Regions from separate parts of the Candidatus Pantoea communis genome, predicted to be linked through region 3. Evidence: predicted binding sites of a transcription regulator. Region 3 holds the regulator's gene; each other region holds the start of a gene.

Region 1 (8,104 bases), on a different contig from region 3:
GCCACTGGTGATACTCTTCATCACTGATGCGCAGCGCTTCCGTCACCGGATTATCATTTTCGTCCTGCTGGTGGGTGAGCATGCTGCGGAAGTTCTGCTTCTCATGCACGTTATCCAGCCATAGGCGAATCAACATGCGATCATACAAGGCTTCCAGCCCGCTATCGGCCTCCGGCAATTCGTTGGAAGCGGTCACCAGCAGGCGCATCGGAATCTTTTCTTCGCTGTCGCCATTGCGAAAGCGGCGTTCGTTGATGGCGGTGAGTAAGGTGTTCAATATCGCCGGGCCGGCTTTCCAGATTTCATCAAGGAAGACGATTTCGGCATCCGGCAGATAGCCTTTGGTTAATCGCTGATAACGACCTTCATCTTTTAACGCCTGAATCGACAGCGGGCCAAACACTTCTTCAGGGGTAGAAAAACGGGTCATCAGGTATTCAAAGGCGCGGGCGTGTTGGAAGGCGTATTTCAGGCGGCGGGCAATCAAGCTCTTGGCAATGCCGGGCGGCCCCAGCAAAAATACGCTCTCGCCACTGAGTGCAGCTAATAAGCACAGGCGGATCGCATGATGCCGTTCATACAGCCCTTTCTCCAGGGCGTTACTCAGGCGAGAAATTCTTTCTGCCAAAAGATGGGGTTGAGCCATAATCACATCATTGTCCTTCTGATCCTGGAGCCGTCATATTCTGGCGAGCGCAATACTCTACTGGTTATCATGCTTGATTGCGTTGATAGCCGTCAGCTTTTTTGTTTCAGAAGGTTGAGGCGAGAGAACTCGCTGCTTCAGACGGTTTTTGGCGCCTAATTTCGGCGAAAAACCGCCTCGCTGACGTCATGATGACATGTTGTAAGAGTAGGTTTTTTTGGGAATATGTGCATACTGTGCGCTTTTTGATGGCCTGAGCGGTAGGCAAGTGCCTCATCGGCTCCAACAAAAGACAACTTATGAGCTCGGATAAGAAGCAGTCCCTTGGCGCAGTCACACTCGCCGCGATTGGCGTGGTGTATGGCGATATCGGTACCAGCCCGCTCTATACTTTGCGTGAATGTCTCTCCGGTCAGTTCGGCTTTGGCGTAGAACGCGAAGCGGTATTTGGCTTTCTCTCGCTGATCTTCTGGTTGCTGATTTTGGTGGTATCACTGAAATACATCAGCTACGTGATGCGTGCCGATAACGCCGGTGAAGGCGGGATCCTGACCTTGATGTCACTGGCCGGGCGCAATACCGGTGCACGTGCGACGGCGATTCTTGTCATCATGGGGCTGATTGGTGGCAGCTTCTTCTATGGTGAAGTGGTGATCACGCCCGCCGTCTCGGTATTGTCGGCGATTGAAGGGCTGGAGATTGCGGCACCGAGCCTGGATGCGTATATCGTTCCGCTTGCGATTGCAGTGCTGACGCTGCTGTTTGTGATTCAGAAGCACGGTACCGGCATCGTGGGTAAGCTGTTTGCGCCGGTGATGCTGGTGTGGTTTATCATTCTGGCTGTGCTGGGCGCGCGTAGCATCATCAGTAACCCTGATGTGCTGCATGCCATGAACCCGTATTGGGCGATGCACTTCTTTATCCAGTACAAAACGGTGTCGTTCTTTGCGCTCGGCGCGGTGGTATTGGCCATTACCGGTGTGGAAGCGCTGTATGCGGATATGGGGCACTTCGGCAAATTCCCGATTCGTCTTGCCTGGTTTATCGTGGTGCTGCCCTCGCTGGTGCTGAACTACTTTGGTCAGGGCGCGCTGCTACTTAAACATCCCGAAGCGATCAAAAACCCCTTCTTCCTGCTGGCGCCAGACTGGATGCTGATTCCCATGCTGATTCTGGCGACGCTGGCCACGGTTATCGCCTCGCAGGCGGTGATCTCTGGTGTGTTCTCCTTAACACGTCAGGCGGTGCGTTTAGGCTATCTCCCGCCGATGCGTATCGTGCACACCTCGGAAGAAGAATCGGGTCAGATTTACATTCCGGTAATCAACTGGCTGCTCTACTTCTCCGTGGTGATCGTGATTGTTGGCTTTGAGCACTCCAGTAACCTGGCGGCGGCTTACGGCATCGCGGTAACCGGCACCATGGTGCTGACTGCGATTCTCTGCTCCACGGTGGCAATTCAGAACTGGCACTGGAACCGTTATCTGGTGGTGCTGATTCTGATTGGCATGCTGTGTATTGACGTGTCCTTGTTCTCGGCAAACCTGGTCAAAGTGTTCTCCGGCGGTTGGCTGCCGCTGACCCTGGCACTGATGATGTTTATCGTTATGACCACCTGGAAAAGCGAGCGCTTCCGCCTGTTGCGTCGTATGCATGAGCACGGCAATTCGCTTGAAGCGATGATCGCTTCGCTGGAGAAATCTCCGCCGGTACGCGTGCCGGGCACCGCAGTCTATATGTCGCGTGCCCTGAACGTGATCCCTTTTGCCATGCTGCATAATCTCAAGCACAACAAAGTGCTGCATGAGCGTGTGGTACTGCTGACGCTACGTACTGAGGATGCGCCTTACGTGCATAACGTGCGTCGCGTTACCATCGAACAGCTATCGCCCACCTTCTGGCGCGTGGTGGCGAGTTACGGCTGGCGTGAAACCCCGAACGTGGAAGAAATTTTCCACCGCTGCGGGCTGGAAGGTCTCAACTGCCGCATGATGGAAACCTCATTCTTCATGTCCCATGAATCGCTGATTATTGGCGATCGCCCGTGGTATCTGCGTCTGCGCGGCAAACTGTTCCTTGCGCTGCAACGCAATGCGCTGCGTGCGCCGGATCAGTTTGAAATCCCGCCTAATCGCGTGATCGAGCTGGGCACGCAGGTCGAGATTTAAGGATTAAGCGCGTCACCAGCTCAAGGTGACGCGCAAGCCTTGAGGCTGCACATGGCTGAATGCGATGCGAATACCGTGCAGTTGCGCAATGTTTTTCACAATCGATATTCCTAAACCGCTGCCCGTTTGCGTTTGCCCCGGCGGTCGCCAGAAACGCTCACCAAGGCGCGCAAGCTGCTCATCGCTGACGCCTGACCCGTTATCTTCAATAATTATCGTCCGCGCGTTTAACGTGAACTGAATCTGGCTGCCCGGCGGCGCATAGCGCAGCGCGTTATCCAGCAGGTTACGCATCAGCAAATTCAACAGCAGAGGATGACCGTTCATCACCGGTTCGGCCTGTGCATGCAATTGTAGATCCATCTGCTGCGCCTCGGCCTGTGGAAAATGTTCTATCAGAAGCTTTTGCAGCAGCGGTGCCAGTGGCACCGGCTGAAATTCGCTGCGCAGATCGTCCGCTTCCACTCTTGATAGCGTTAAGAGTTGATCCACCAGCCGTGTGGCGCGCTGGATGCCGCTATCAAGCTGCTGCAATGCCCGTTTGCGCATTGCTTCGTCATCATCCGCCAGCTGAATCACCTCACTCTGCACGCGCAGTGCAGCTAACGGACTGCGCAGTTCGTGCGCCGCATCGGAGGTAAAACGGCGCTCGCGCTGCACGAGTTGCGCCATACGGTGAAACAGCCCGTTTAATGCCGCCACCAACGGCTGCACCTCTATGGGCAAGCGTGCTTCGTCGAGCGGTGTGGCGTCATCGGGTGCTCGCAACTGGAGTGATGCCGTCAGGCGCTTTAGCGGGCGCAATTCGAACCACACCAATGCCAGCAGCATCAGCAGCATAAAGGGCATGGCGTAAAGCCACGGCATCAAACTCGCCAGTGCCAGATCGCGCGTCATATCGTCGCGGTATTCCCACTCCTGGCCCACTACCACGCGATATTGTTTATCAGCAGAAGTCAGCCAAAGCAGCCGCCAACTGTCATCGTCGCCGCGCAGACGACCTTCGCGAAAACCGTCACGCTTATCATCAAACTGCATATCGCGCCCGTTCTCGCCATCGTTAAGCAACGGCTGGCCGTCCGCACGGAAAATGGCAAACGCCAGTGCATCATCATCCTGATCGCCGCGGTGATGGCGCAAAATGGATTTGGTTTTTGGCAGTGAGGCGGCGTGTAAGCTGGTGGGATCGAGTGACAGCAGGCGTTTGGCAAACAGCATTTGCTGGGTATCGAATAGCTCATTAACGGTGTCGCGGGTCTGATGCCAGGCGCTGTAACTGGCCACCCCACCGCACAGCGTAATCAGCAGCACAAAGCCGATGGCGAGTCGTAGAAACAGACTCATTCTGCCGCACCGAGTGTATAACCCACGCCGTGAACGGTACGAATAAACGCTGTGCCGAGCTTTTTGCGCAGATGATGAATATGCACTTCTACTGCGTTGCTGGAGACATCGTCATCCCAGCTGTAGAGTTTTTCCTCCAGCTGGCTGCGGGTTAGCACGCGACCTGGATTGCGCATAAACAGCTCCAGCAGCGCCAGTTCACGGCTCTTCAGGCTGATGGTTTCGCCGTCAATCCAGACGCTGTGGCTGCTGGGCGACATCACCACCTTGCCGTGTTTCAACTCGGGCTGTAGTTGTCCATGACGGCGGCGAATCAGCGCCTGTAAACGCGCGGCGACTTCAGCGAGCGCGAAGGGCTTACACAAATAGTCGTCAGCGCCTGACTGTAATCCTTGTATGCGCTGATCGAGCGCATCGCGTGCGGTGAGGATCAGCACGGGTACATCTGCGCCCTGCTCACGCCATTGACGCAGAATCTCCAGCCCATCACGCCCGGGCAGCGAAAGATCCAGTACCACGGCATCCCAGGGTGCGGCCGATAAAGCCTGAAATCCCGCTTCGCCTGACACGAACCAGTCAACGCTGAAGCCGAGTTTCGTTAGCCCGACTTTCAGGCCATCGCCAATCAGCGTGTCGTCCTCGATCAATAATATGCGCATGTGTTTCTCCTTGAGTGCAAGAGTCGTTATACGAAGCAAAAATCCGCTTGTACAGCGTCAATCGCCGCAGATTGGCTATTTTTCGTGTTTTTTTACCCCTTAAGATCCTGTTAAGAACCCTGTGCTGTAATAGCCTCCGTATTCCACACATTCATGGAACAGAGGTGAAAAATGAAAAAGAGTGCAGCGTTAATCGCGATTATTATGTTGGCTTCCACGCCGGTTCTGGCCGCACAACAGGGGGGATTTGTTGACCCAAGTGCGCCAAAGGCTCAGGTTCACGCAGGTGGCTTCCAGGCGGATAACACCAGTGTAGTGACCGTTAAGCAGGCTGAAGAGATGAAAGACGACAGCTGGATCACCGTGCGCGGTTATCTCGATAAGCAAATCGGCGATGAGGATTATCTGTTCCGTGACGGTAGCGGCAACATGAAAGTGGAAATCGACCATAAGCGTTGGCACGGACAGACCATCACTCCGAAGGATCAGGTTGAACTGACCGGCGAGCTGGATAAGGACTTTAATTCCATTGAACTGGACGTTAAGCAGGTCCGCAAGCTGCCATAACACCCTTCAGAGCCGCTCAGGCGGCTCGCATCCACCACCAAACTCAAATTATTCCCGGCACAAGCGAAACGTTTCGATGGCGATCACATTTCCGTGATGACGTCATTGAGTTGCCGCGCACATTTAATACACTCCCGCTCAGCGAAACGTTTCGCTGTGGAGTGGAAGAAATGAAAAAAGGTCGCTTGTTAAACGCTGAACTCTCTCATGTGATTGCCCGCCTGGGGCACACCGATACGCTGACGATTGCGGATGCGGGCTTGCCGATTCCGGCCGGACCACAGCGAATCGACCTGGCGTTGACGCCGGGAACGCCCGAATTTTTACAGGTGGTTGATGTTGTCACTCAGGAGATGCAAGTCGAAAGCGCCCTGATGGCGGAGGAGATCAAGCAACACAATCCGCAACTCCACAGCGCACTGCTCGCCGTGCTCGATGCCTTGCAACGGCACCAGGGGAATGTCATCACCATCCGTTACACCAGCCATGAACAGTTCAAACAAGAAACGCAGCGTAGTCAGGCCGTCATTCGCAGCGGAGAGTGTTCTCCGTATGCGAATGTCATCCTGAGCGCTGGCGTAACCTTCTGAGGTCGTTATGCAACCGTTATTGCAACTCAAAGGGATTGAAAAGTCGTTTCCCGGCGTGAAAGCGCTGAATGGCGCTTCGCTGGCTGTTTATCCGGGGCGCGTGATGGCGCTGGTGGGTGAAAACGGCGCGGGGAAATCCACCATGATGAAAGTGCTGACCGGCATTTACAGCATGGATGCGGGCTCTCTGCAGTGGCTGGGCAAGGATGTGGCTTTTTCTGGACCGAAAGCGTCGCAGGAAGCGGGCATTGGCATTATTCATCAGGAACTCAACCTAATTCCGCAATTGACCGTGGCGGAGAATATTTTCCTCGGTCGCGAATTTGTTAACCGCTTTGGCCGCATCGAATGGAACCGGATGTACGCCGAGGCGGATGCCTTATTACATCGTCTGAACCTGCGCTTCAACAGCCATAAGCTGGTGGGCGATTTATCGATTGGCGATCAGCAGATGGTTGAGATCGCCAAAGTGCTTAGCTTCGAGTCGAAGGTCATCATTATGGATGAACCGACCGATGCGCTGACCGATACCGAAACCCTGTCGCTGTTCCGCGTAATCAATGAACTGAAAGCGCAGGGCTGCGGCATTGTTTATATCTCGCACCGTATGAAAGAGATCTTCGAGATTTGCGATGATGTCACCGTGTTTCGTGACGGGCAATTTATTGCCGAGCGCGCGGTGAGCGATCTCAGCGAAGAGAGTCTGATCGAGATGATGGTGGGCCGTAAGCTGGAAGATCAATATCCGCATATTGATCAGGCACCGGGCGATATTCGTTTAACTGTTAAAAATCTCAGCGGGCCGGGCGTGGATAACGTCAGTTTTAACCTACGCAAAGGGGAAATCCTTGGCATTTCCGGTTTAATGGGCGCGGGACGGACGGAACTGATGAAAGTGCTGTACGGCGCACTGCCTCGCAGCAACGGCACCGTTACGCTCAACGGTCGCGAAATTATTACCCGATCACCCAAGGACGGCCTGGCCAACGGCATCGTCTATATCTCAGAAGACCGCAAGCGCGATGGCCTGGTGCTCGGCATGTCGGTGAAAGAGAACATGTCATTGACCGCGCTGCGCTATTTCAGCCATGCCACCGGTAATCTGAAACACAGTGAAGAACAACTAGCAGTAGGCGACTTCATCCGTTTGTTCAACGTTAAAACCCCGTCAATGGAGCAGCCGATTGGCCTGCTGTCGGGGGGTAATCAGCAGAAAGTGGCGATTGCGCGCGGATTAATGACGCGCCCGAACGTACTGATTCTGGATGAGCCGACGCGTGGCGTGGACGTGGGTGCGAAAAAAGAGATTTATCAGTTAATTAACCAGTTTAAAGCCGAAGGGCTGAGCATCATTTTGGTGTCATCGGAAATGCCGGAAGTGCTGGGCATGAGCGATCGCATCCTGGTGATGCATGAAGGCCATCTGAGTGGCGAATTTTCCCGTGAGCAGGCTACCCAGGAATCCCTGATGGCGGCGGCAGTCGGTAAGCAACACAGCGAGGAGTTAGTTGTATGAGCACCCAAACCTTACCCGCCAGCCGTCGCTGGTTTAGCAAAGCCTGGCTGCTGGAGCAGAAATCGCTGATTGCGCTGATCGTGCTGATTGCCGTGGTGGCGAGCCAAAGCCCGAACTTCTTCACCGTTGCCAACATGTTCAACATCCTGCAGCAGACCTCGGTTAACGCCATTATGGCCGTCGGCATGACGCTGGTGATTCTGACGTCGGGTATTGATCTGTCGGTGGGATCGCTGCTGGCGCTCACCGGTGCGGTCGCCGCCTCGATTGTCGGTTTGGAAGTGAATGCGCTGGTGGCAGTAGCGGCTTCGCTGGCGCTGGGTGCGGCGATTGGCGGTATTACCGGCGTCATTGTGGCGCGCGGCAAGGTACAGGCGTTTATCGCCACGCTGGTGATGATGCTGCTGCTGCGCGGCGTGACCATGGTGTACACCAACGGTAGCCCGATCAACACCGGTTTCAGTGATAACGCCGATCTGTTCGGCTGGTTCGGTATTGGCCGTCCGCTGGGTATCCCAACGCCGGTGTGGCTGATGGCAGTAGTGTTCGCGCTGGCGTGGTACATGCTGCATCACACGCGCCTCGGTCGTTACATTTATGCGTTAGGCGGCAAT
Region 2 (8,104 bases), on a different contig from region 3:
GAGACGATATCAAGGGCCTGACTGAGCTGCATAAAAAAATCCGGAAACGAAGCGTTTCCGGATTCTTACACAGCCACTGGATCGTTCAACTGATCCTTAACTGATCGGCATTAGGCAAGCGCCATCCTTTTTAATCACATCAGCATGGTGCCAAATCAGGCATATACAGGCAGACGCGCACAGATATCGAGTACCTTCTGCTTGGTGCGCTCGATGGTCGCTTCGTCGTTGATGTTGTCCAGCACGTCAGCGATCCAGCCAGCCAGCTCACGCACGTCTGCTTCTTTGAAGCCACGACGTGTCACTGCTGGCGTACCGATACGCACACCGGAGGTCACGAATGGGCTCTTCGGATCGTTAGGTACACTGTTTTTGTTCACAGTGATGTTAGCACGGCCCAGCGCGGCATCCGCTTCTTTACCGGTCAGGTTTTTGCTCACCAGATCGATCAGGAACAGGTGGTTATAAGTACCGCCTGAAACGATGTTGTAGCCACGCTCCAACAGAACTTCAACCATTGCTTTGGCGTTTTTAGCCACTTGCTGCTGGTAAGATTTGAACTCTGGCTCCATTGCTTCTTTGAACGCCACCGCTTTACCCGCGATCACGTGCATCAATGGACCACCCTGACCACCCGGGAACACCGCGGAGTTCAGTTTTTTGTACAGATCTTCGTCGCCGTTTTTCGCCAGAATCAGGCCACCACGTGGACCCGCGAGGGTTTTGTGGGTGGTTGAGGTCACGATGTGAGCATGCGGAACCGGGTTCGGGTAGACATCAGCGGCGATCAGACCGGCAACGTGTGCCATGTCAACGAACAGGTAAGCGCCCACGCTATCAGCGATTTCGCGCATTTTTGCCCAGTCGCACACGCCAGAGTATGCAGAGAAACCACCGACGATCATTTTTGGCTTATGGGTTTTTGCCAGCTCAGCCAGTTCGTCGTAGTTGATTTTGCCGGTTTCGTCGATGCCGTAAGGGATGACGTTATACAGCTTGCCTGACAGGTTCACTGGTGAACCGTGCGTCAGGTGACCACCGTGCGCCAGGTTCATACCGAGGATGGTGTCGCCCGGCTGCAACAGCGCAGTGTAAACCGCGAAGTTGGCCTGTGAGCCAGAGTGCGGCTGTACGTTGGCAAAGTCTGCGCCAAACAGCGCTTTCGCGCGATCGATTGCCAGCTGCTCAACGATATCAACGTATTCACATCCGCCGTAGTAGCGTTTGCCCGGATATCCTTCGGCATATTTGTTGGTGAGCTGTGAACCTTGCGCCTGCATAACGCGTGGGCTGGTGTAGTTTTCAGAAGCAATCAGTTCGATGTGCTCTTCCTGACGCACCTTCTCTTGCTCCATAGCCTGCCACAACTCGGCATCATAATCGGCAATGTTCATATCACGCTTTAACATCCGGCATCTCCTGACTAGCTAACTTTTTTAACGGCAGTTTAGGCCCCGGCAAGGGGCGAAGGCCAACAGTGTAAACGGTTTTGACAGGTGACGGTAGCGCCAATCCCCTCTTTTTACGCAAACGATTGGCACGGCGCTGGAACGGGTTTTTTACGCCTTTTTGCAAGCCTGTAAATCACGATATTTGCTCACGCTGGAGAGGAATATTTTTCAGGTTTGTGGGCCAGCTTCCAGCTTCAGCACCTAACCCGCAATCAAAACAGGGGATTTACAGGCTGGATGAACGATCATAAGATGCATTTAAAATACATGTTTAAATTCACTGTGAGGCATTCACCATGCTCGATGCGCAAACTATCGCTACCGTTAAGTCTTCCCTGCCCGCTATTGCTCAGCTTGGCCCGCAACTCACTGGCCATTTCTATCAGCGTTTATTAACCCAGCATCCGGAACTGAAAAACGTCTTCAACATGAATAATCAGCGCAGCGGCAATCAGCGTGAGGCGCTGTTTAATGCCGTTGTTGCGTACGGCAGCAACCTTGAGAATCTGGCGGTGCTGCTGCCGGCGGTGGAGAAAATTGCGCAGAAGCACACCAGCCTGAATATTCAGCCCGCGCAATATGCGGTAGTCGGTGAAACGTTGCTGGCCACCATCGAAGAGTTGCTCAATCCCGGCGATGACGTCTTACAGGCGTGGGGCAAAGCTTACGGGGTGCTGGCGGATGTGTTTATCCAGCGTGAAGAGGCGATTTATTGCGCCTCAGAAGAGAAAGTCGGCGGCTGGCGTGGCGCGCGTGACTTCCGTATTCGCACCATCAACACTGAAAGCTCAGTAATTAAAAGTTTTGAGCTGGTACCTAACGATGGTCAGCCTGTCGCCGATTTCCTGCCCGGACAATATCTGGCCGTTAGTCTGCGACCTGAAGGTAACGAGAATATCCAGCATCGCCAGTATTCACTCACCCATCTACCTAACGGTAAATCCTATCGTATCGCAGTGAAGCGCGAGGAACACGGCAGCGTTTCCGGTTGGCTGCACACCCATGCGAAGGTCGGTGATATTGTACAATGTACGGCTCCAGCGGGTGATTTCTATCTGCAAACGACAGGAACCGTGCCGGTCACACTGATTTCTGCCGGTGTCGGCCAAACCCCAATGCTGGCAATGTTAGCCAGCCTGGCCGAGCAGCAGTATGCAGGCGCGGTTAACTGGCTGCATGCGGCCGAATGCGGTACACAGCATGCTTTCGCGGATGAAGTGCAAGCCACAGGTGCTCGCCTGCCACATTTCACCAGCCATATCTGGTATCGCGAGCCGGAAAGCGTGGACAGTGGCCGTTTTGATGCGCAGGGATTCATGGACCTCGCAGGCATCTCCAGCCAATTGAATCAGGCCGACCGCCAGTTCTGGCTCTGCGGCCCTCTGCCATTTATGCAGTTTGTCGCGCGGCAGCTGGTCGATGCCGGTATCAGTGCCGATCGTATCCATTATGAAGTTTTTGGCCCGCACAAAGTGCTGTAAACAAAAAAGCCTGCATCATGCAGGCTTTTTAACAGGCTAACGAAGGGGCTTAGATCGCCTCTTCGTCCTCTTCACCGGTACGGATTCGCACCACGCGCGCCACGTCGAACACAAAGATTTTGCCGTCGCCGATTTTGCCGGTCTGCGCGGTATTCATAATGGCTTCAACGCAGGTGTCGACGATGTCATCACCGACCACCATTTCGATTTTCACTTTTGGCAGAAAATCGACCATGTACTCCGCGCCACGATACAGCTCAGTGTGGCCTTTCTGGCGACCAAAACCCTTCACTTCACTGACCGTCATCCCGGTGATGCCCACTTCAGCCAAGGCTTCGCGCACATCATCGAGTTTGAATGGTTTAATAATTGCATCGATCTTTTTCATGACAGATCCTTTTTTCACTCCCTCCATGATGGACGGATAACAAGTAGTATATACCCGTCCTGCTTCAAGTTGCAGAGGGGTTGGCGGCTCTCTTTTCCCCAAATCGCTTGAAGAAGTAAGCTCATCGGGATGCTTTCGTTTGCCGTCTGACTGCAACTCAAATTATTTGGGGTAGTCAATGGATGAATCAATATGCCGCAGCAAGCTACTCTTTAAATTCACTGGCGTCCAGCTCATGGCGTGACAGCAGCTTATAGAATTCTGTACGGTTACGTCCAGCCAGACGCGCAGCGTTGGTGACATTTCCTTTGGTCATTTGCAGCAATTTGCGCAGATAGTTGAGCTCAAATTGATTACGTGCCTCAACAAAGGTCGGCAGCGCGGTGTTTTCACCCGCTAACGCCTGTTCAACCAGCGCATCCCCGATCACGGGTGACGTGCTCAGCGCGACACACTGCTCAATCACGTTGACCAGCTGCCGCACGTTGCCAGGCCAACTGGCCCCCACTAAACGTTTCATCGCATCCACAGAGAAGCTGCGCACGAAGGGTTTATGGCGTTCGGCCGATTGGCGCAAGAGATGGTTCGCCAACAGCGGAATATCCTCTGCACGTTCATGTAGTGCGGGAATCTTCAGATTCACCACATTGAGACGATAGTAGAGATCCTCGCGGAAACTCTTTTTCTCCATCGCTTTGGGCAGATCGCGATGGGTGGCCGAGATGATGCGCACGTTGATATCGACATCCCGATTACTGCCCAGCGGACGCACTTTTCGCTCCTGCAAGACGCGCAGTAGTTTGACCTGCAACGCCTGTGGCATATCACCAATTTCATCAAGAAACAGCGTGCCACCCTCCGCCGCCTGAAACAGCCCTTCACGCGCACTCACGGCACCGGTGAAAGCCCCTTTGGCGTGACCAAACAGCTCAGACTCCAGCAGTTGCTCCGGTAGCGCACCACAGTTAATGGCAATAAACGGCTTGTTTGCACGCGGGCTGGCGGCGTGAATCGCCTGCGCCAGCACCTCTTTACCGGTACCGCTCTGGCCGTTAATCAACACGCTAACATCGGATTGCGCCACCATGTGCGCCTGATCCAGCAAACGCAGCATCAATGGATTGCGCGTTACCACGGCCTCACGCCAGGTGTCATCGCTGACCGGCGCGCGCTGTGCCAGCGCTTCATCAATGGCTTTATACAGCGCGTCACGATCCACTGGCTTCGTCAGAAAACTGAACACCCCCTGCTGCGTAGCGGAAACCGCTTCGGGGATCGAGCCGTGCGCCGTAAGAATGATCACTGGTAAACCCGCATGGCGTTTCTGGATTTCGCCAAATAACGCCAGTCCGTCCATTTCATCCATACGCAGATCGCTGATCACCAGATCAACTTTCTCTTTCTGCAACTGGCGCAGCGCATCCGGGCCACTTGCGGCGGTGGTCACCTGATAGCCTTCACTGCTTAAGCGCATGCCAAGCAGTTTAAGCAGGCCGGGATCATCATCCACCAGCAGTAAACGTGCAGACTGTTTCATGGTCACTGATCCTCACTTTGTGCATCACTGGCGCCGTGCGATGTATCGCTGCTGTCCGCCGGTTTACGGGACGACAGCTGGCGTTCGATGTCAGTTAAGCGCTCAAGCTTACGCTGAGTCTCCTCCAGTGATTGACGCAGTTTGGTTTGCTGCTGGCGCAGGCTATCCAGCTCAGTATCGTGGCTTTGCTGGAGTGCAGCATAGCGGCTGCGTTCACCGCTTAACGCCAGCTGCGCCGCCTGATTGCTACGCCACAACATTAATAACGGACGCACGGAGGTTGGATAGGAAGCGCTGTAACCGTCTAGCGTATCGACGAACTGACGGCGCTCAAAGGGCGTCACATTGCCATTTGCCAGCAGAATGCCTTGTTTAAAAGCACGCGACCAGCCTTGTACTGGCCAGCGTCGTGCCTCAGCCCGCGCTTCCGCTGGGGATAAACGCTCACCACAGTCGATAGCACGCTGCCAGTAAAGAGGGTTGCTCATGGCTGTTGGCGTTTCAATCTTCCACACGTTTTGACAATCGGTCGCCAGATAATCAGGCAGCCGCACTTCTGGCTCAGGAAGATTGGTGCCATCGTGTAACGCGCTGCCCGTGGACGGTGTCTGGCAGGCACTCAAGCCAAATGCCACCAACGCGCAGCTAAAAAGTTTAATCAGGGTGTGTTTCATTAATCAGGCATTCCCGGCGCTGGTCGTCAAAATGATTCGAAAACAGACATCCGCATCCTTGCGCGTTACCAATTGCAAATCGCCCTGCATCCTGCGCAGGCAATCTTTGGCGATGCTTAACCCCAGCCCGCTGCCTTTAACTGGCCCTTTGCGCTGCTGGCTGCCCTGAAAAAAGGGCTCAAAAATCATCGCCTGCTCTTCGGCCGGAATCGGTGTGCCGGTGTTCGCCACCTCAATCCACACCTGGTTGCCTTTCTGTTGGCTCTGCAGCCAGATGTTACCGGATTCGCTGCCGTAGTTCACGGCGTTCGAATAGAGGTTGTCGATGACCCTTTGCAGCAATGTTGCCTCTGCCAGACAGTGCGCCACCTGAAGATCAACATGGGTGGTGATCTGACGTGCACCGGCGGGCAATGAATGGATTTTAACGACCGCATCAACGATGTCATGGATTGCTACCGGCTCCAGCGCCATGGGGCCATCCGCCAGTTTGCGGTTGTAATCCAAAAGTTGTTCGATGAGACGCTGCAAATGGCGGCTGCTGGTATCAAGAATCGCGACCACTTCTTGCTGTTCCGCATTGAGCGGCCCAGCCACCTGATCGGCCAATAATTCCGTGCCCTCTCGTAAGCTGGCAAGCGGGGTTTTCAGTTCGTGTGAGAGATGACGCAGAAACTCATGTCGCTGCTCTTCCAGCCAACTTAGGCGCTCGCTCAGCCACACGATGCGCTGGCCAAGAGAGCGGATTTCACGCGGACCACGAAAACTCACGCTATCGCCAAGCGCTTTGCCTTGCCCCAGTCGGTTAATCATCCGCTCTACGCGTTTAACCGGGCCGATGATCATGCCGGTAAACAGCAGCACCAGCGCCAGACTGATCAGGAACAGAATCAGCGCCTGCCAGCCGAAAAACTGGCCGCGATCGGCGATTTCGCGCTGAAGCTGCAAGCCACGAGAAAATACCACTTCACGCGTCGCCTGCACCATTTGCGCATTGGCATCAGAAAAATGTTCGAGGGCCGTTGCGGCTTTTGCCACTGGGTTACCGTTGTCGCACTGCACGCTGGCGAGCTGCGGCAAGGTTTCCTGCAACGCTTTGAAGGAAGGAAGATCCGGCAGGCTATCCGCATGGCTGGTGAGCATCTGACCGTACCGCGTCCACTGCGTCTGATAAAGCTTTTGCAAGGTGGCATCCCCTAACACGCAATATTGACGATAACTGCGCTCCAGCTCGAGCGCCGTGCGCGCCATCGCTTCGCTGCGGCGTACGTCGGTAAAGGTATTGCGATTGGTATCTGCGGCCTGATTACTCAGCGCAGACAAACTTTCCCAGGCTTGCCACGCCAGCACCAGCAATGGCAACAGGACCAGTAAAAAAGCCATCAAGACTAACTGCCGCAGGGATCGGGGAAACAGACGCCATCTCTTCACTACCGCGCATCCTTTAATGTGAGCTGCTGGCATGCTAACGAAGTATCAATAGGGAAGAAAGTACCGAAAGGAAAACGGCAGCCCTTTTGGGCTGCCGTGAGAGCGACGCCGCAGCATCGCTTGCAAAATAGGTGGAGCCTAACTCAACGTTGCGTCCGATGCTTGATAACGTTGCAAAGCAAGCGATTATCGGTTGGGTGGACGGCAGGCTCCGTTTGGTGCGTCATTCGAATTTTATGAGCTCAACCGCAGTGCGGGGCAATCATAGACAGGAGAATGAGCAACGCAGTGAGTATAGCAACTATCGTGCCAGAAATGAAATAGCATTGATTATCAGAGTAATGCGAGGTGTGACGCATTTTTTTATGAAAAAGCGGACCGGCTGGTCTGGCGAAAGTGTCGCTGATCAGCAACGAGTTAGAGGATGAAAAATTGATCCAATATAAATCAATAATTTAAATGTCACCATTTAGCGACACATCAAAATCGTGTTTGTCGCTAATTTCCGACAATTTTGCGAGCCAGCCAAAGTAGGTCATGGCGTAATTGAGTGAGTGAGTGAGTGAGTGAGTGAGTGAGTCTGGACCAGCCGGCCAAAAGAAAGGCCGCCTTGCGGCGGCCTCTGATGCTATTGGCTAAATTAGCCCAGCTGCTTACGTGCGTTGCGGAAGATACGCATCCATGGGCTGTCCTCGCCCCACTCTGCTGGGTGCCAGGAGTTGCTCACGGTGCGGAACACACGCTCTGGGTGCGGCATCATAATGGTGACACGACCGCTTTCGTTGGTGACTGCAGTGATACCGTTCGGCGAGCCGTTCGGGTTGGCTGGGTAATTTTCGGTCACTTTACCGAAGTTGTCCACGAAGCGCAGCGCCACCAGACCTTTGCTTTCCAGCTGAGCCAGATGCGCACCGTCACGCACTTCCACGAAGCCTTCACCGTGCGACACGGCGATTGGCATATGAGAACCGGCCATGCCGTCCAGCAGCAGCGATGGGCTCGCAGCCACTTCGACCAGGCTGAAACGGGCTTCAAAACGCTCTGACTGGTTACGTACAAAGCGTGGCCACAGTTCGCTACCCGGAATCAGCTCACGCAGATTCGACATCATCTGGCAGCCGTTACACACGCCCAGCGCCAGC
Region 3 (8,104 bases):
AGTCTTCCATAATAAAATGCTTCTCGCTGGCATCAGCAATTTGACGCACAGACGGTAAACACCCGTTGGGGAAGATATATTTATCAATCCAGGGATCCACATTCATATCGGTGGTGATGGCACCAATGGTGTGCAGTAAAAATATGCCGTCTGGTTTGAGATTGCGATCGGCAACGTCAAAATAAGTGGCATAGTTTTTCGGCCCCACGTGTTCGAACATGCCGACGGATACAATGCGATCGAACTGCAAATTCAAATCACGGTAATCCTGCAGCAAAATAGTCACGTCCAGCCCTTCACAGCGCTGCTGGGCTAACTTCTGCTGCTCAGCCGAGATGGTGACGCCATGCACTTTTACGCCATAATTGCGCGCGGCAAATTCAGCCAGTCCGCCCCAGCCGCAGCCGATATCCAGCAACGTCATGCCGGGCTCAAGCTGCAATTTACGGCAGATCATATCCAGCTTGGCATACTGAGCCTGTTCCAGTGTTTCAGCGTCTTTCCAGTAACCGCAGGAGTACTGCATAAAGGGGTCGAGCATCAGTGAAAAAAGATCGTTACCGAGATCGTAATGTTCTTTCCCGACAATCCAGGCGCGTTTCTTAGACTGTAAATTGGTTAAACGCGCGGCCGCAATACGCAAGGTATCTTTAAAATGACGCGGGAGTTGTTTATCCAGATGCTGTAGCAGAACGCGATGGAAAAAGACATCCAATTGTTCGCAATCCCACCAGCCATCCATATAACTTTCACCCAGACCTAGCGATCCTTCCTGCAAAACACGTTTAAAAAAATCCGGATGCTTGACCTGAATATCCCAGGGGCGTGTGCCATTGACCGCAACATCAGCGCGTTCCAGTAATTCGTTGACGATGCGAAACCAGTGGTTTTCTTCAAGGCTCACTTCTTCTATACACGATGAACTCATAGCTTCTCCATCACCCTTCCGATTTGAACCTGTGGAAATAATAGTCAATTTCCTAAGGCCTGTGAGAGATCTCACGGAAAATCCGTGCGCCAGATATCCGACGTTTTACAGAGGTATGAATCTGAATAGAAATGTCTGGCACCAATCAGGAGAGGAAGATCGTGCAGACGCCATCCCAGCGACAGAGTCGCTTAAAATTAATGCAATTATGTTATTGATTTGTTGCAGAAATGCTGACCCACTGAGTATATGCTCACGTGGGTCAATATTCAACGAGTTATCGTTAGTTTGCTAACGATAATCGTTGCATCAGTGATTATCTTCGCAGGGACGGGAGGTGTGAGCAATATCACTTTGTGCGTTTAAGCTGCGTTGCCAGATGAAGCCAGCCCAGGCCAGCACCACAGTGGCGACCATCACCAGTGTGGTGTTGTAGAGCGCCTGTTGTAATCCGGCAGAGACCAACAGGCTGGCGATAAAGCACAAACCCAGTTGCAGCAGATTTTGCAAACCTGCGGCTTTGCCCGTGGCGTGCGGAAAAGGCGCTAATGCGCTGGAAACCACAATCGGGTAAATGGCGCCATTGGCCAGTGCCATGCCACAGAAAGGCAGCAACAGAGCAATCAACGAAGGCGCAGGCAGCATCGCGACGACAAACAGACTTAATATGCTCAGGCTGTAAAGCACTAACAGCCACGGCAGCAGTTGCGATCCTTGATATCGGCTCAGCATCGCGCGGCAACCAAAGCCACCAATCAAAAATGCGATGGTTTGCGGAATATAGCTCAGACCAATATCGGCGGGAGTTAAACCCGCAGACGCCAGGATAAACGGCGAACCGGTTAGCCAGGCAAAGAAACTGGCAGAACAGGCAGAGTAGATCAGCACGTTGCCGCTGTAGACACGCGTGGAGAGCAGATTCAGCCAGTCGGGTTGCGGAGCATTATCTGCTTTGGCTTTTTTAGGCGCAGCAAGCTGCAGCGTGCCGATGACCAGCAGCACGGCAATAATCGTCAGCACGACAAAGATACTGCGCCAGTGGAAATGGCCCATCAGCCATGCACCTAACAAAGGTGCCAGCGCAGGAGAAAGGGCAACCAGTGGCATTATGGTAGCAAAAACTTTATTGGCCTGGGCTTTGGGGTAGCGATCGACCACCAGTGCCTGCCAGCTGACCGCGGCGGCGCACACGCCAACCGCCTGCACAAAGCGCAGCGCCAGCATCATATTGACGTCCGTCACCCATACCATCCCTAGGCAACCCAGGGCGAAAATCGTCAAACCTGCCAATAAAATGGGTTTACGTCCAAAGCGATCTGACAACGGTCCCCAGAATACCTGGGCGCAGGCAAAACCACCGAGAAACAGACTGAGGCTGGCGCTGATGGTGCCCGGCGCGGTGGCGAAGTCACGCTGCATATCGCCAAAGGCAGGCAGATACATATCCGTAGCGAGGAAGCCGAGCATGCTGAGCACGGCAAGATAGGGCATAAATCCTTTTGACGACAACATAGTAATTCTCATTGGCAGATTGAACGTCGGGGAGTGTAAAAGAGTGCGTCATTCTTTGTGAAACGCTAATATTTGCGCAGTGCTATTAAAATTTTTGAAGGCAAAAGTATGTGGTCTGAGTATGCGCTGGAAGTAGTGGACGCCGTCGCGCGCAATGGCAGTTTCAGCGCAGCGGCGCAGGAATTACATCGCGTGCCCTCTGCCGTCAGCTATACGGTGCGTCAGCTGGAAACCTGGCTGGCCGTGCCGTTGTTTGAGCGTCAGCACCGTGAGGTGGTGTTAACCCCGGCGGGCGAGCATTTTGTGCGGGAGGGGCGATCTGTTATCAAAAAAATGCTGGCAACCCGCAGGCAGTGCCAGCAACTGGCGAATGGCTGGCGCGGACAGCTCAGTATTGCCGTGGATTGCATTGTAAAACCCCAGCGTACCCGACAACTGGTAAAGGATTTTTACCGTCATTTCCCGGATATGGAATTGATCATCAGCTACGAGGTATTTAACGGTGTATGGGATGCCTTAGCGGACGGGCGGGTCGATGTGGCGATTGGCGCCACCCAGGCGATCCCGGTGGGTGGACGTTTTGCCTTTCAGGATATGGGTGCTCTAAACTGGCGTTGTGTGGTCAGTCCTGATCATCCTCTGGCCGCGAGTGCCGATCTCAACGAAGAAGCGCTGCGTGCCTGGCCATCGCTGGTACTGGAAGATACCTCTCGCGCATTACCACGACGCATGACCTGGACATTGGATAATCAGCGGCGTTTAGTGGTGCCAGAGTGGGAAACAGGGATGGATTGTTTGCAGGCGGGATTGTGCGTGGGCATGGTGCCGGGCCACCTGGCGCGGCCATTATTGGATAGGGGGGCGTTGGTCGAGCTATCACTGCCGCAGCCGTTTCCGGAAAGTCCCTGCTGCGTCAGTTGGTCAGAACAGCGTGCGTCACCCGCGCTGGAGTGGTTACTCGCCTATCTTGGCGATGCTGAAACGCTGAACCACGAGTGGCTCAGCGAAAATCAGCTTTAACGGCGGTAATCACGGAATGGACCGTCCGCCACGGAGCGACGCTCAATCAGTGTAGGCTGGACCTCAATGGTTTGCGGCTCTTCGCGTTTGCTGGTGATGCGATCCAGCAGCATTTCCAGCGCTTTTTTGCCCAACTCCGCTTTCGGCTGGTGAACTGTGGTGAGCGCAGGGGTGAAGTAGCGCGCGTTGCGCACGTTATCATAGCCAATCACGGAGATGTCCTGCGGCACGCGCAGTCCCATCTCATCGGCGGCACAGATCGCGCCCATCGCCATGATATCGCCCCCGCAGAACACGGCGGTCGGACGCTGTTTCTGATTAAGGATCTGCTGCATCGCCTGATAACCCGATTCTGGCTCGAAGTCGCCCTGAACAACCCATTCCGGCCGCACGGTCACACCGCCTTCGCTCATCGCCTGCAGGAAGCCCGCATGGCGCCCGCCGCCGGTGTTGCGCTCCATTTGACCCGGAATCGCACCGATATCTCGGTGACCGCGCTCGATAAGGTAGCGTCCAGCCAGGTAACCCCCCTGGAAGGCGTTATCCTGTACGGTATCGGTGAAGTCGCCGCGAGAGGCGCCCCAGTCCATCACGACCATCGGAATGTTGCGGTTCTCTTCCAGCATCTGCAGCAAATCGTCAGGATACTCTGAGCACATGACTAACAGACCATCCACACGCTTTTGCGCCATCATCGACAGGTAAGCGCGCTGCTTTTGCAAATCGTTATGTGCGTTGCCCAGAATCAAGGTATAGCCGCGTTCGAAACAGTGGTTCTCAACCGCTTCGATAATTTCGGCAAAGTAGGGCGCTTCGCTGGAAGTGGCTAACAGTCCCAGCGTTTTGGTGTGATTCACCTTCAAACTACGCGCAACGGCGCTCGGCGAATAGTGCAGCTCTTTAATCGCTTCCCATACGGCGTTACGCGTTTCCTCTGCAACAAAACGCGTTTTGTTGATGACATGCGAAACGGTGGTGGTAGATACACCCGCGCGTTTCGCTACATCTTTAATTGTTGCCATGAAAAAGGTACTCCCCGGCTTATCGCAACTTACTGATAAGTATTTTGTTAAACGTTTGCGTCTGCGAAGGGTTTTATGCCCTAAAGGGGGGGGCAAATCTGCCGTTTCAGGCAGGGAAAATCACTTCAGCAGGCTGTAAATACAGCATGCGCAAAAATCAGTTGCGCAACGAAAGGCGGCGATTCTAGCAAGCCAGCGCGGATAAGACGAGATTTTTGCCCACCGCTGTGCGAAAATTGTTTTAACCCTAATAAATGTGTGACTAAGGAGTAGTGATGAGTACAGATTTAAAGCTGGCGCTAATGACCACGGTTGGCGCACTGTTGATGATTATTGCGTTTAGCTTCACCGCCATTCTTCATTAATTCAAAGCGCATCAATAAAAAAAGCCGGCACTGATTAAGCGTCCGGCTTTTTTTGTGGCGAGAGCCACAGGATGTTGCGCAACAATTAGCGAATAGTTTTTGGAGTCATCATACGGCGCGCACCGACATAGTGTTTCTGCCAGTAGTCTTCGCCCAATGCGCTAATCTGAATGTCTTTACCGGTGCGGGGTGACTGAATAAATTTACCGTTGCCGAGGTAAACGCCCACATGATCGGCAGTCCCGCGATTATTGATGCGGAAGAATACCAAATCCCCTTTCTCCAGCATCTCACGCTTAATGGGCGCGGCATCGTGCAGGTGATACATCTCATTCGCCGTGCGTGGGAATTTGTATTTGACGAGATCTTTATAGGCATACCAGACCAAACCACTGCAATCGAAACCGGTATGGGGTGAGGTGCCACCCCACTGGTAAGGCTTGCCCAGTTGTCCCATCAACTTCGTCATCGCGGTTTCGCGTGCCTTTTGGTAGCGCAGGCGGTGGGATTTGCTCATCTTGATGCCAGTGAGTCCCTGAACTTCATCGTCCACATCCGGGGACTTTTTCGCGAGGCGTTGATGGCCATACTTTTTCAATGGCGACTTCAGCAGGGATTTTTTGCGGCTGGATTTGTTTAAGGCGGTTTCGGTTTTACTCTGCTTTTTCAGCTTGAGCTTCTGCACGGTGGTCAGGCGAGACTTTTTAGCCGTTGTTTTAACCGGGCGTCGCTTGCGGCGCTCATCTTCGCGCGCACTTTTTTTCTCGGCGTTATGCAAACTGGCATTAATCGGGGCATGCTGCGAAGCAGAAGCCACGTTAAAAAACAGTTGCGCAAAAGCCAGTATGAAAAGCGTAATCAGTAAACGCATAGTCCGGTACAGGTTAAGCAGTCTGGCAAAAAGCAGGCTGCGGCAGAGTAAGAGAAATCTGATCAACGATCAGCGCCGAAGCAATTCTAATCCACTTTTTTTCCAAAAGGTAAGGCCTTTTTCTATTAATCTGTTACCAGGTAGATAATGTCGCTAAATTGAGCGATTTCAGCTGTTTAACGCAGCGAAATTATTGCTAATTATTAATTTGTTCATGCTTATTAATGATATGAAAATGTTATCTGTACCCTCAGCACTTAACAAACATGGCGATCAGCTGGTCGGTAACGCAAAATCCCGTTTTCAGTGCGGGGCTGAAGTCGCTACAATAAACAAACACGAAGTGAAGTATTAAGGAAGGCAATAATGAGTACTGTTGAAAAAATTCAGCGCCAGATCGCAGAAAACCCGATTTTGTTATACATGAAAGGTTCCCCGAAACTGCCAAGCTGCGGTTTCTCTGCACAGGCTGTGCAGGCGCTTTCTGCCTGTGGCGAGCGCTTCGCGTATGTGGATATTCTGCAAAACCCGGATATCCGTGCAGAATTGCCAAAATACGCCAACTGGCCGACTTTCCCGCAATTGTGGGTGGATGGCGAGCTGGTCGGCGGTTGCGACATTATCGTTGAGATGTTCCAGCGTGGCGAATTGCAGCCGCTGGTAAAAGAAACCGCTGAGAAGTATAAAGAAGCGGAATAATTGCGAAGGCCGACACATGTCGGCCTTTTCTTTGCGCACTCATCCGGCAATCAGCCAATCAACCCATCAGGCAGAGGCATCGTCTTCAGTCTGTTCTTCACTGAAAGCCAGTGGCCAGCCCCCCAAACGTTTCCAGCGATTCACCAACTCACAGAACAGCGTGGCCGTTTGCTCGGTGTCGTACAGCGCGGAGTGCGCCTGCGTGCTATCAAACTCCATCCCCGCCGCTTTGCAGGCTTTTGCCAGCACCGTCTGTCCCAACACCAAACCGCTCAGTGCCGCGGTATCAAAGGTCGCAAAAGGATGGAAGGGATTACGCTTCAGGCTGGCGCGTTCGGCGGCGGCCATCACAAAGTTCAAATCGAAAGTCGCATTGTGCGCCACGATAATGGCGCGATTACAGCCATGATCTTTGGTGCCTTTGCGCACCATCTTGAAGATAGCATGCAGCGCTTCGTATTCGCTTACCGCGCCGCGTAAAGGGTTGGAGGGATCGATACCGGTAAACGCCAGCGCCGCAGGATTCAGGATCGCGCCTTCGAACGGCTCAACGTGAAAGTGCAGGGTTTCATCACGGTGTAACCAACCGTCCTCATCCATCTTGAGCGTGGTGGCCGCAATTTCCAGCAGTGCATCGGTTTGCGCGTTAAAGCCGGCGGTTTCGACGTCAATAACCACAGGATAAAAACCACGGAAGCGTTGATGAAGAGCGTTTAAGGCGTTCGATTCAGACATCAGGATCTCATAGCAAGAAATGGGGCAGCGCGCATTATGGCAAAAATTAAAGGAGGGTGCAGCAGGAGAGGGAAGTCAGCCTGCAAATTAGCAGACTGACTAACGGCATCAGTGACCGAGGCCGTGACCAGCATGTTTGTTTTCGATCAGCTCGATTTTGTAGCCATCGGGATCTTCAACAAAGGCAATAATGGTGGTGCCGCCTTTTACCGGACCGGCTTCACGCGTCACGTTGCCACCGACACTGCGGATGCGCTCGCAGGTCTCAGCGACGTTATCGACGCCCAGCGCGATATGACCATAAGCATTACCGAGGTCGTACTTGTCCACGCCCCAGTTGTAGGTCAGTTCGATCACCGCGCCTTCACTCTCTTCGGTGTAACCCACGAAAGCCAGGGTGTATTTGTATTCGGTGTTTTCGCTCTGACGCAGTACGCGCATGCCCAGCACACGGGTATAAAAATCGATAGAACGTTGCAGATCGCCAACGCGTAACATGGTGTGAAGTAAACGCATAACATCCTCTTTTGAAAAGTCATCAGGGAATGACAAAGACTAGCAAGTATAGCCAGTTAATGCCCTGAAGAAACAGCACTGCCGCACATCCGGTGCGGCAGCTTGATTCTTACAGGCTTGGATAATCCGTATAGCCTTCAGCGCCGCCGCCGTAGAAGCTTTCCGGGCGCTGTGGATTCAGCGGTGCGTCTTGCTGCAGACGCTCAACCAGATCCGGGTTAGCAATAAAGTCGCGACCAAAGGCCACGGCATCAATCAAGCCACGTGCAATCAGGTCGTCAGCTTTCTCAACGCTGTAAGCACCCGCACCGATAATTACGCCTGGGAACAGCGCACGCACTTTTGCACGGAAAGCATCGCTGTAAGGCTGGCCACCGGCCCAGTCTGGTTCAGACAGGTGCAGATACGCGAGACCACGCTGGCCCAGCTCGGAGAT
Region 4 (8,104 bases), on a different contig from region 3:
CGAAATCGCCAGCGCCAGGGTTGCCCCGGTCATGCCGCCGCCTGCAATCAAAATGCTCATGCGTGGCGTGCCGCTGCCATCAAGGCTTCAATTGCCTCTGCATCTTTTACTACGCTGTCGGTCAGGTTTTCGTTGCCGTCAGCGGTGATCACGATGTCATCTTCGATACGGATACCGATACCGCGATACTGCGGTGGGACTTTGGCATCCGGCGCAATGTACAGGCCAGGTTCAATGGTCAGCACCATGCCCGGTTCGAGAATGCGGTCACGGCTTGGTGTACCGTAATGGCCGACGTCATGCACATCCAGCCCCAGCCAGTGACTCAAGCCGTGCATGAAGAACGGGCGGTGCGCCTGCTCTTCGAACAGCGTATCGATATTGCCTTCCAGAATACCGAGATCGACCAGACCGGTGATCATGATGTGCACCACTTCGTCATTGACGTCGTGGATGCTGATGCCAGGGCGGAACATCGACAGCGCTTTGTACAGCGAGGCCAGCACGATGTCGTAAATCTCGCGCTGAGGTTGCGTGAATTTGCCATTAACCGGGAAGGTGCGGGTGATGTCCCCGGCATAACCGTGGAATTCACAACCCGCATCAATCAGCACCAAATCACCATCGCGCATTTCACTTTCGTTTTCGGTGTAATGCAGGATGCAGCCGTTCTCACCCGATCCCACAATGGTGTTGTAAGAAGGGAAACGTGCGCCGTGGCGATTGAATTCATGGTGAATTTCGCCTTCGAGCTGATACTCAAACATCCCCGGACGGCAGGCTTGCATCGCACGAGTATGTGCCAGCGCACTGATTTTTCCTGCGCGGCGGAGGATTTCAATCTCAGCTTCGCTTTTGAACAGGCGCATATCGTGCACCCACGGACGCCAGTCGGTGACAGTGGCAGGCGCGCTGAGATTCTGACGGAAGCCGCGACGCAGTTTTTCCAACGCGCTGAACAACCGTTGGTCAGCTTCTGCGTACTCACCCTGAGCGTGATACACCACATCAAGCCCGTTGAGCAGCTGATGCAATTGCTCACCGATGTCATCCCACGGTAAAGCGCGGTCAACGCCAAGCTTAGCGGGTGCGGCATCTTGCCCGAGGCGGCGGCCAAACCAGATCTCAGCGGTAAGGTCGCGAACTCGATTGAACAGCACGCTGTGGTTATGCTTGTCATCACTTTTGATCAGCACTAGCAGCGCCTGCGGTTCATTGAACCCGGTGAAATACCAGAAGTCGCTGTTTTGGCGGAAATTGTATTCCGTGTCGTTGCTGCGGGTCACTTCAGGTGCAGCGAAAATCAAAGCGGCGCTGCCAGGTGCCATACGGGCAATCAGCGCCTGACGACGTTGCTGGAAAGTATCCAGTGTAATCATGTTTGCACTCCCTGTTGAAACGGGCACCACGCGCCCGCAATAACGCACTTAGTGTAACGTTGGCTTTTGCACTTCCGGCGCAGTTGGCGTGTGCTGACGAGTGAATGTGTCATGGCAAAGCAAGGCCGCCACGCGCACATACTCAATCACTTCTTCCAGCGACTGCTCCAGCTCTTCCTGATCTTCATCTTCGTCGTAACCGAGCTGCGCGATGGTGCGCAAATCATCAATCGCTTCGCCGGTTTCGCCAGTGACTTTATCCAGCTTCGGCTGCGTAACGCCTAAGCCGAGCAGGAAATGATTGACCCAGCCCGCGAGCGCATCCGCGCGATCGAAGACGGTGATATCATCATCTTCCGGCAGCATCAGCTGGAACATGAAACCCTCGTCTTCCAGCGTATTGCTCAGATTTTCATGCAGCGCCTGCAGCGGCTGTGACAGGCTTTGTGAAAACGCCATGCCTTCGTTGGTGAGGTCATGGACCATGGTTTTCCAGCGGGTGTCTTTATTGCCACCACACAAAATGCCGGACAGCAATCCGTGCATTTCGGCTGGCGTCATGCCCACGCCCTGCTGAGAAAGGGCTGCGGCTAGCGCGTTGTAACCAGGAGTTTCGTTCTGTAAAGACATAGGCTTTGGTCGTCGTTGGCAGAATAAGTTCGTGTTATGCTACCACCAGGTGCCTCAGGGTTTCCAGAAAAGGGGTTGTAACTTATATCGCGGCTCTATATAGTTGCGCACCTCCCAACCCATTGACAGGTAAGGGAGATGCGAACAGAGTAATCAGTCAGGATGGTGGCATGTCTGCACAACCGGTAGATATTCAGATTTTTGGTCGTTCATTGAGAGTAAATTGTCCTCCCGAACAGCAAGATGCGCTGAATCTGGCTGCTGAGGATCTCAATCAACGGTTGCAAGATTTAAAAGTTCGCACTAGAGTCACCAATACAGAGCAACTGGTGTTCATCGCCGCCTTAAATATCTGCCACGAGCTGGCACAGGAAAAAGGCAAGACGCGCGACTATGCAGCAAACATGGAACAACGTATCCGCATGCTGCAGCAGACCATTGAACAAGCATTAGTTGAGCAAGGTCGCATAACTGATCGCCAGGGCCCTAAATTCGAATAACACTTCATGGTACTCGTGTTAGAGTGACGGTGAAGTCAATTTTCTCTGAGATGTTTGCAAGCGGGCCAGTCCCCTGAGCCGATATTTCATACCAACAGAATGTGACGCTCCGTAACCTGTGAGCATGCTCGGTCCGTCCGAGAAGCCTGATGGTTGCGACGGCATATTCACCTTGAACCAAGGGTTCAAGGGTTACAGCCTGCGGCGGCATCTCGGAGATCTTCTCTTTCGTCCCCTTCGCCAGAGACTCATGTTTCAGCAAGGCGGCAAGCAAATGAATCCCAATCAGCTTAACAAATTGAGTGATTGGGGTGCATGAGCGCAGTTAACCCCCCTGTACCTGAAGTATGACGCGAATCTCCCGCTTCGCATGATATAGTTGGCCAAATAGCCGACTCTGCCGGGGGGCATCATGACCGCACCTTCCCTACTTGATCGCCAGGACATTCGTCAGCATGTGCGCCATCTGCGTCGCAACCTTACGCCTGAACAGCAGGAACAAGCTGCCGATCTGCTCGCCGAGCACGCTATCAACTTTGCGCCTATCGCTAATGCTCAACGCATCGCGCTGTTTTTATCTGTCGATGGTGAAATCAACACCCGCCCGCTGATTGCCAAGCTGTGGCAGCAGAAAAAGCAGGTTTATTTGCCGGTACTGCATCCTTTCGCTCCCGGCCATCTGCTGTTCCTGCGTTATACACCTGAGACCTCACTGACCCCGAACAAATTGCGCATCCCGGAACCGCCGCTGGATATCACGCAGATGGCCACACTCGATCAGTTGGATGTGATGCTGGTGCCGTTAGTGGCATTTGACCACCAGGGTCAGCGATTGGGCATGGGTGGAGGTTTTTACGATCGCACCCTGCAGCACTGGCAGCAGCATGGCTTTTTACCGATGGGCATTGCGCACGATTGCCAGCGTGTTGAGGCATTGCCAGTCGCGGCATGGGATGTCCCCTTGCCTGCTATTTTGACGCCGTCAAAGCTGTGGCAGTGGGATAGCGCCGAACGATAAAACAAAGGGCGCCAAACGATGTGGCGCCCTGAGCAATCAGCAAGATGAACGGGCACGCATGGTGCCCTGAATCATCAGTACAGCAGACGGGCGCGAATGGTGCCCGGAATCGCTTTCATCAGCTGCAGCGCTTTTTCCGCCACATCTTCTTCTGCATCGATATCGATAACCACATAACCCATTACCGGCGAGGTCTGCAGATACTGAGCGGCGATGTTGATGCCCTGCTCGGCAAAGATCTGGTTAATCGCGGTCAGCACGCCAGGACGGTTCTCATGGATGTGCAGCAAGCGGCTGACGCTAGCAGCGTGCATCGGCAGAGACACTTCCGGGAAGTTAACCGCAGACAGCGTAGAACCGTTGTCAGAGTATTTCGCCAGCTTGCCCGACACTTCCAGGCCGATGTTTTCCTGCGCTTCCTGAGTCGAGCCCCCGATATGTGGCGTCAGGATCACGTTATCAAACTCGCACAGCGGTGAGTTGAACGGATCGCTATTGGTCGCTGGTTCAACCGGGAAGACGTCGATGGCCGCGCCGGACAGATGCTTATTCGCCAGGGCGTTGCACAGGGCTGGAATATCAATCACGGTGCCGCGTGCGGCGTTGATCAACAGTGCGCCCGGCTTCATCAGCGCCAGCTCTTCAGCGCCAATCATGTTTTGCGTTGAAGCATTTTCTGGTACGTGCAGGCTGACCACGTCGCTCATATTCAGCAAATCGGACAGGTGACGAACCTGTGTCGCATTACCCAGCGGCAGTTTGGTTTCGATATCGTAGAAGAACACGTGCATGCCAAGGCCTTCTGCCAGTACGCCCAGCTGCATACCGATATGGCCGTAGCCAATGATGCCCAGTTTCTTACCGCGCGCTTCGAACGAGCCGTTAGCCACTTTGTTCCAGATACCACGGTGAGCTTTGGCGTTCGCTTCAGGGATCCCGCGCAGCATCAGCAGCATTTCACCAATCACCAGCTCAGCCACTGAACGGGTGTTAGAGAATGGCGCATTGAAGACCGGCACACCGCGTTTTGCGGCCGCATTCAGGTCAACCTGGTTAGTACCGATACAGAAACAGCCCACTGCGACCAGCTTCTCAGCCGCCGCAAAGATCTCTTCAGTCAGTTGGGTACGGGAACGGATACCAATGAAGTGCGCATCGCGGATGGAGGACTTCAGCGACTCCGCATCCAGTGCCCCTTTGTGGAATTCGATGTTGGTGTAACCTGCAGCACGCAGATTATCCAGTGCACTCTGGTGAACGCCTTCCACCAGCAGGAACTTAATCTTGTCTTTTTCCAGTGATACCTTTGCCATTTCCCGACCCTATTCAGAATTCAACGAGGACTACCATAAGGTAGCCTTCTGCCAAAATATCAAAAATTTCGAGCGCGGCAATACAAACGATTGCCTGACCGCCAGCACGCGCCCACGTTGAGGCAGCACAAAGCCGTACAAAATCGTGGGATGCGAGTGCGCCGAAGTACGAACCTGCTGTTGATGAATCTTTTGTGACATAAGTCACCAAATTTCACCCCAGCAAGAAAAGATGTTTTGCAGATGGAAATAACCGGCGCAGCACTCGCGCCGGTGAGTACGCTATCAGATCAATAAGTGATGGTTTTCACACCCTCTGCCGTGCCGATCAACGCCACATCAGCACCACGCGCAGCAAACAAGCCCACGGTGACCACGCCCGGCAGTGCATTGATGGTTTTTTCCAATGCAATCGGGTCGAGAATACGCAGATTATGCACGTCGAGAATAATGTTGCCGTTGTCGGTCACCACGTTCTGACGATACTCCGGCTGGCCCCCCAGCTTCACCAGTTCACGCGCGACAAATGCACGCGCCATCGGAATCACTTCCACCGGCAGCGGGAAGTTACCCAGGATATCCACCTCTTTGGAGGCATCCGCAATGCAGATGAACTTCTTCGCCACCGCTGCGACAATTTTCTCACGCGTCAGCGCTGCGCCGCCGCCTTTGATCATCTGCATCTGTGGATTGATTTCGTCCGCGCCGTCAACGTACACCGACAGCTCATCCACATTATTCAAATCAAAAACCGGAATCCCCAGGGCTTTGAGTTTTTCCGTCGAGGCTTCCGAACTGGAGACCGCGCCTTCAATTTGATCTTTCATGGTGCCGAGCGCATCAATAAAATGCGCCGCTGTTGAACCGGTACCAACGCCAACAATGGTGCCGGGTTGCACGAATTGCAGTGCTGCCCAACCAACCGCTTTTTTCAGTTCATCCTGGGTCATGGTATGTTTAAAACCTGTGCGACATCGAAGTGCGCGTAGTATAAAACAAGGCGTCGTGAAAATGCGCGGCTGTTAACGCATCGATTTAAGCCTTTGGAAGCCAGCCCGCAAAAATCCGCCGCAGCACAATATGACAGTTTTGTGGCATAGTACTTTCCATCCTGAACGAGAGAGAACAACAATGAAACGCCCGGATTATCGAACGCTTCAGGCGCTGGATGCTGTGATTCGCGAGCGCGGTTTTGAGCGTGCGGCCCAAAAACTCTGCATCACGCAGTCTGCGGTGTCACAGCGCATTAAACAGCTGGAAAATTTATTTGGTCAGCCGCTGCTGGTGCGTACCGTGCCGCCGCGTCCGACCGAGCAAGGACAAAAACTGCTGGCACTGTTACATCAAGTCGAGTTGCTGGAAGAAGAGTGGCTGGGTGATGACAACGGCGGCACCACGCCATTGCTGCTGTCACTGGCGGTCAACGCCGACAGTCTGGCGACCTGGCTGCTTCCTGCGCTGAAAGATGTGCTGGCCGATTCACCGGTGCGCCTGAATCTGCAGGTCGAAGATGAAACCCGCACTCAGGAACGCCTGCGTCGTGGTGAAGTGGTCGGTGCCGTCAGTATCCAGCCACAACCGCTGCCAAGCTGTCTGGTGGATCAATTGGGTGCACTGGATTATCTGTTCTGCGCCTCGCCGGATTTTGCTGCGCGCTACTTCCCGAATGGCGTCACGCGTTCGGCTTTGTTGAAAGCCCCTGCGGTGGCATTTGACCATCTCGATGATATGCATCAGGCGTTTTTACAGCAGAACTTTGATCTGTCCCCAGGTAGCGTACCGTGCCACATCGTTAACTCGTCGGAAGCCTTCGTGCAGCTGGCGCGTCAGGGTTCGGTGTGCTGTATGATTCCGCACTTACAGATTGAGCGTGAACTGGCACAAGGGGATTTGGTGGATTTGACGCCGGGTCTTTATCAGCGTCGCATGCTTTACTGGCACCGATTTGCGCCAGAGAGCCGCTTAATGCGCAGCGTGACGGATGCGTTAATCGCGCACGGTCATCGCGTATTGCGTCAGGATACGGCGACAGCCTAATCCCAATTACCGATGAGCATAGCGGCGCAGTTTATCGCATGAATGGACAACAGTATTGCTGCCGTTCAGCGCCATAAATCACGCCGCTATGATTCAACACATCAGATTACTGAGCTGTATTCGGCTTAATCTCGAACACGACATCGACCTGATCGTCAAAGTGAATGCTCTGCTGCTCATAGGTCTGCTGCGCGGTGGTATCCGCAGGGGCAGCAGCCGCTTTGTACATGCGCGCCATTGGCATTGGCTGATAGTTCGCCACGTGATAGCGGATGCTGTATACCGGGCCTAATTTCGCATTAAAGCCTTCTGCCAATGCGCCTGCCTGCTGAGTGGCGTTAGCAATCGCCGCTTTGCGTGCCTGATCTTTATAAGCATCGGCATTCGCCACGCCCAGCTCTACTGAACGGATTTCGTTCAGGCCGGATTTCAGCGCGCCATCCAGCAACTCATTCAGTTTATCCAGCTGACGTAAGGTCACCTGCACCTGACGCACCGCACGATAACCTTTCAGTACGGACTTCCCTTCTTTGGTGTAGTCATACTCGGGTTGCGTGCTCAGGTTTGCCGCATCAATATCTTTCTTTTCGATACCGTTCTTTTGCAGGAAATCGAAATATTGCGCCACGCGGTCATCAGCTTGTTTTTTCGCATCTGCCGCATCTTTCGAAGAAACATTCACCACGATGGAGAGTGTCGCGATATCCGGACGGGCATCCACGCTTGCCTGACCGGAGGTCACAACATGCGGGCCATTCGGGACTTCACCCGCTTGTACCATCGCTGACATTACGCCAGTGCTCATTACGGCGGCCAGCGCCAGTGCTTTCAGTTTCACGAAAGTCCTCCTTGAAGGTTCAATTTACAGGTCGCCACTATGGCTAAACCTAAAACACATTACTATGCGTGATGGTCTGAGTTTGAAATCACCAAAAAGTTCGGATAACTGCGGTTTTAACGTATCCGCGATCGCAAAACTATGCTGACAGATTCGCGGAAAGTTCGCCTTGGTGTTTCTATTAAAGAAACAATTCTAGCCTCCGGGAGAGTTGTATTATGACAGAACAGCCCCTTAGCCACAGCGCCGTTGCCGTTCGCGCCGGACGTACCCGATTCCTGATGTTAGGCCTGGTGTTTATCAACATCATCATCAACTACATGGATCGCACCAATCTCTCCGTGGCCGCCACGCAAATGGCCGGTGAACTGCGCTTTACGCCAATGGAG

Evidence for each region. Region 3 encodes PurR, which represses purine synthesis genes. Its sites were predicted from a motif close to CANGCAAACGTTTGCNTG; they were not measured.
Region 1: a site for PurR is predicted at 5,524-5,541, ahead of rbsD (D-ribose pyranase). Genes of this name have one in related genera too.
Region 2: a site for PurR is predicted at 1,524-1,541, ahead of hmpA (NO-inducible flavohemoprotein). Genes of this name have one in related genera too.
Region 4: a site for PurR is predicted at 4,920-4,937, ahead of serA (phosphoglycerate dehydrogenase). Genes of this name have one in related genera too.

Annotation. Positions count from the first base shown of each region.
Region 1 is NZ_VWXC01000006.1:234,308-242,411, forward strand. It holds gene ravA (ATPase RavA) at 1-646, opposite strand, end outside; gene kup (low affinity potassium transporter Kup) at 946-2,814, shown strand; gene qseC (quorum sensing histidine kinase QseC) at 2,827-4,158, opposite strand; gene qseB (quorum sensing response regulator transcription factor QseB) at 4,155-4,817, opposite strand; gene F3J37_RS10850 (YgiW/YdeI family stress tolerance OB fold protein) at 4,989-5,384, shown strand; gene rbsD (D-ribose pyranase) at 5,555-5,974, shown strand; gene rbsA (ribose ABC transporter ATP-binding protein RbsA) at 5,982-7,490, shown strand; gene rbsC (ribose ABC transporter permease) at 7,487-8,104, shown strand, end outside.
Region 2 is NZ_VWXC01000024.1:68,925-77,028, reverse strand. It holds gene glyA (serine hydroxymethyltransferase) at 156-1,409, opposite strand; gene hmpA (NO-inducible flavohemoprotein) at 1,748-2,932, shown strand; gene glnB (nitrogen regulatory protein P-II) at 2,982-3,320, opposite strand; gene glrR (two-component system response regulator GlrR) at 3,526-4,857, opposite strand; gene qseG (two-component system QseEF-associated lipoprotein QseG) at 4,860-5,531, opposite strand; gene F3J37_RS23870 (sensor histidine kinase) at 5,535-6,962, opposite strand; gene purL (phosphoribosylformylglycinamidine synthase) at 7,603-8,104, opposite strand, start outside.
Region 3 is NZ_VWXC01000001.1:469,598-477,701, reverse strand. It holds gene cfa (cyclopropane fatty acyl phospholipid synthase) at 1-928, opposite strand, end outside; gene punC (purine nucleoside transporter PunC) at 1,238-2,440, opposite strand; gene punR (DNA-binding transcriptional activator PunR) at 2,549-3,460, shown strand; gene purR (HTH-type transcriptional repressor PurR) at 3,457-4,482, opposite strand; gene cydH (cytochrome bd-I oxidase subunit CydH) at 4,758-4,847, shown strand; gene F3J37_RS02465 (C40 family peptidase) at 4,933-5,718, opposite strand; gene F3J37_RS02460 (Grx4 family monothiol glutaredoxin) at 6,082-6,417, shown strand; gene rnt (ribonuclease T) at 6,484-7,152, opposite strand; gene gloA (lactoylglutathione lyase) at 7,261-7,668, opposite strand; gene F3J37_RS02445 (alkene reductase) at 7,778-8,104, opposite strand, start outside.
Region 4 is NZ_VWXC01000004.1:106,171-114,274, reverse strand. It holds gene ubiH (2-octaprenyl-6-methoxyphenyl hydroxylase) at 1-60, opposite strand, end outside; gene pepP (Xaa-Pro aminopeptidase) at 57-1,379, opposite strand; gene F3J37_RS07755 (YecA/YgfB family protein) at 1,428-2,009, opposite strand; gene zapA (cell division protein ZapA) at 2,180-2,509, shown strand; RNA gene ssrS (6S RNA) at 2,549-2,732, shown strand; gene F3J37_RS07740 (5-formyltetrahydrofolate cyclo-ligase) at 2,922-3,527, shown strand; gene serA (phosphoglycerate dehydrogenase) at 3,602-4,840, opposite strand; gene rpiA (ribose-5-phosphate isomerase RpiA) at 5,131-5,790, opposite strand; gene F3J37_RS07725 (LysR family transcriptional regulator ArgP) at 5,972-6,877, shown strand; gene F3J37_RS07720 (oxidative stress defense protein) at 6,984-7,715, opposite strand; gene F3J37_RS07715 (MFS transporter) at 7,934-8,104, shown strand, end outside.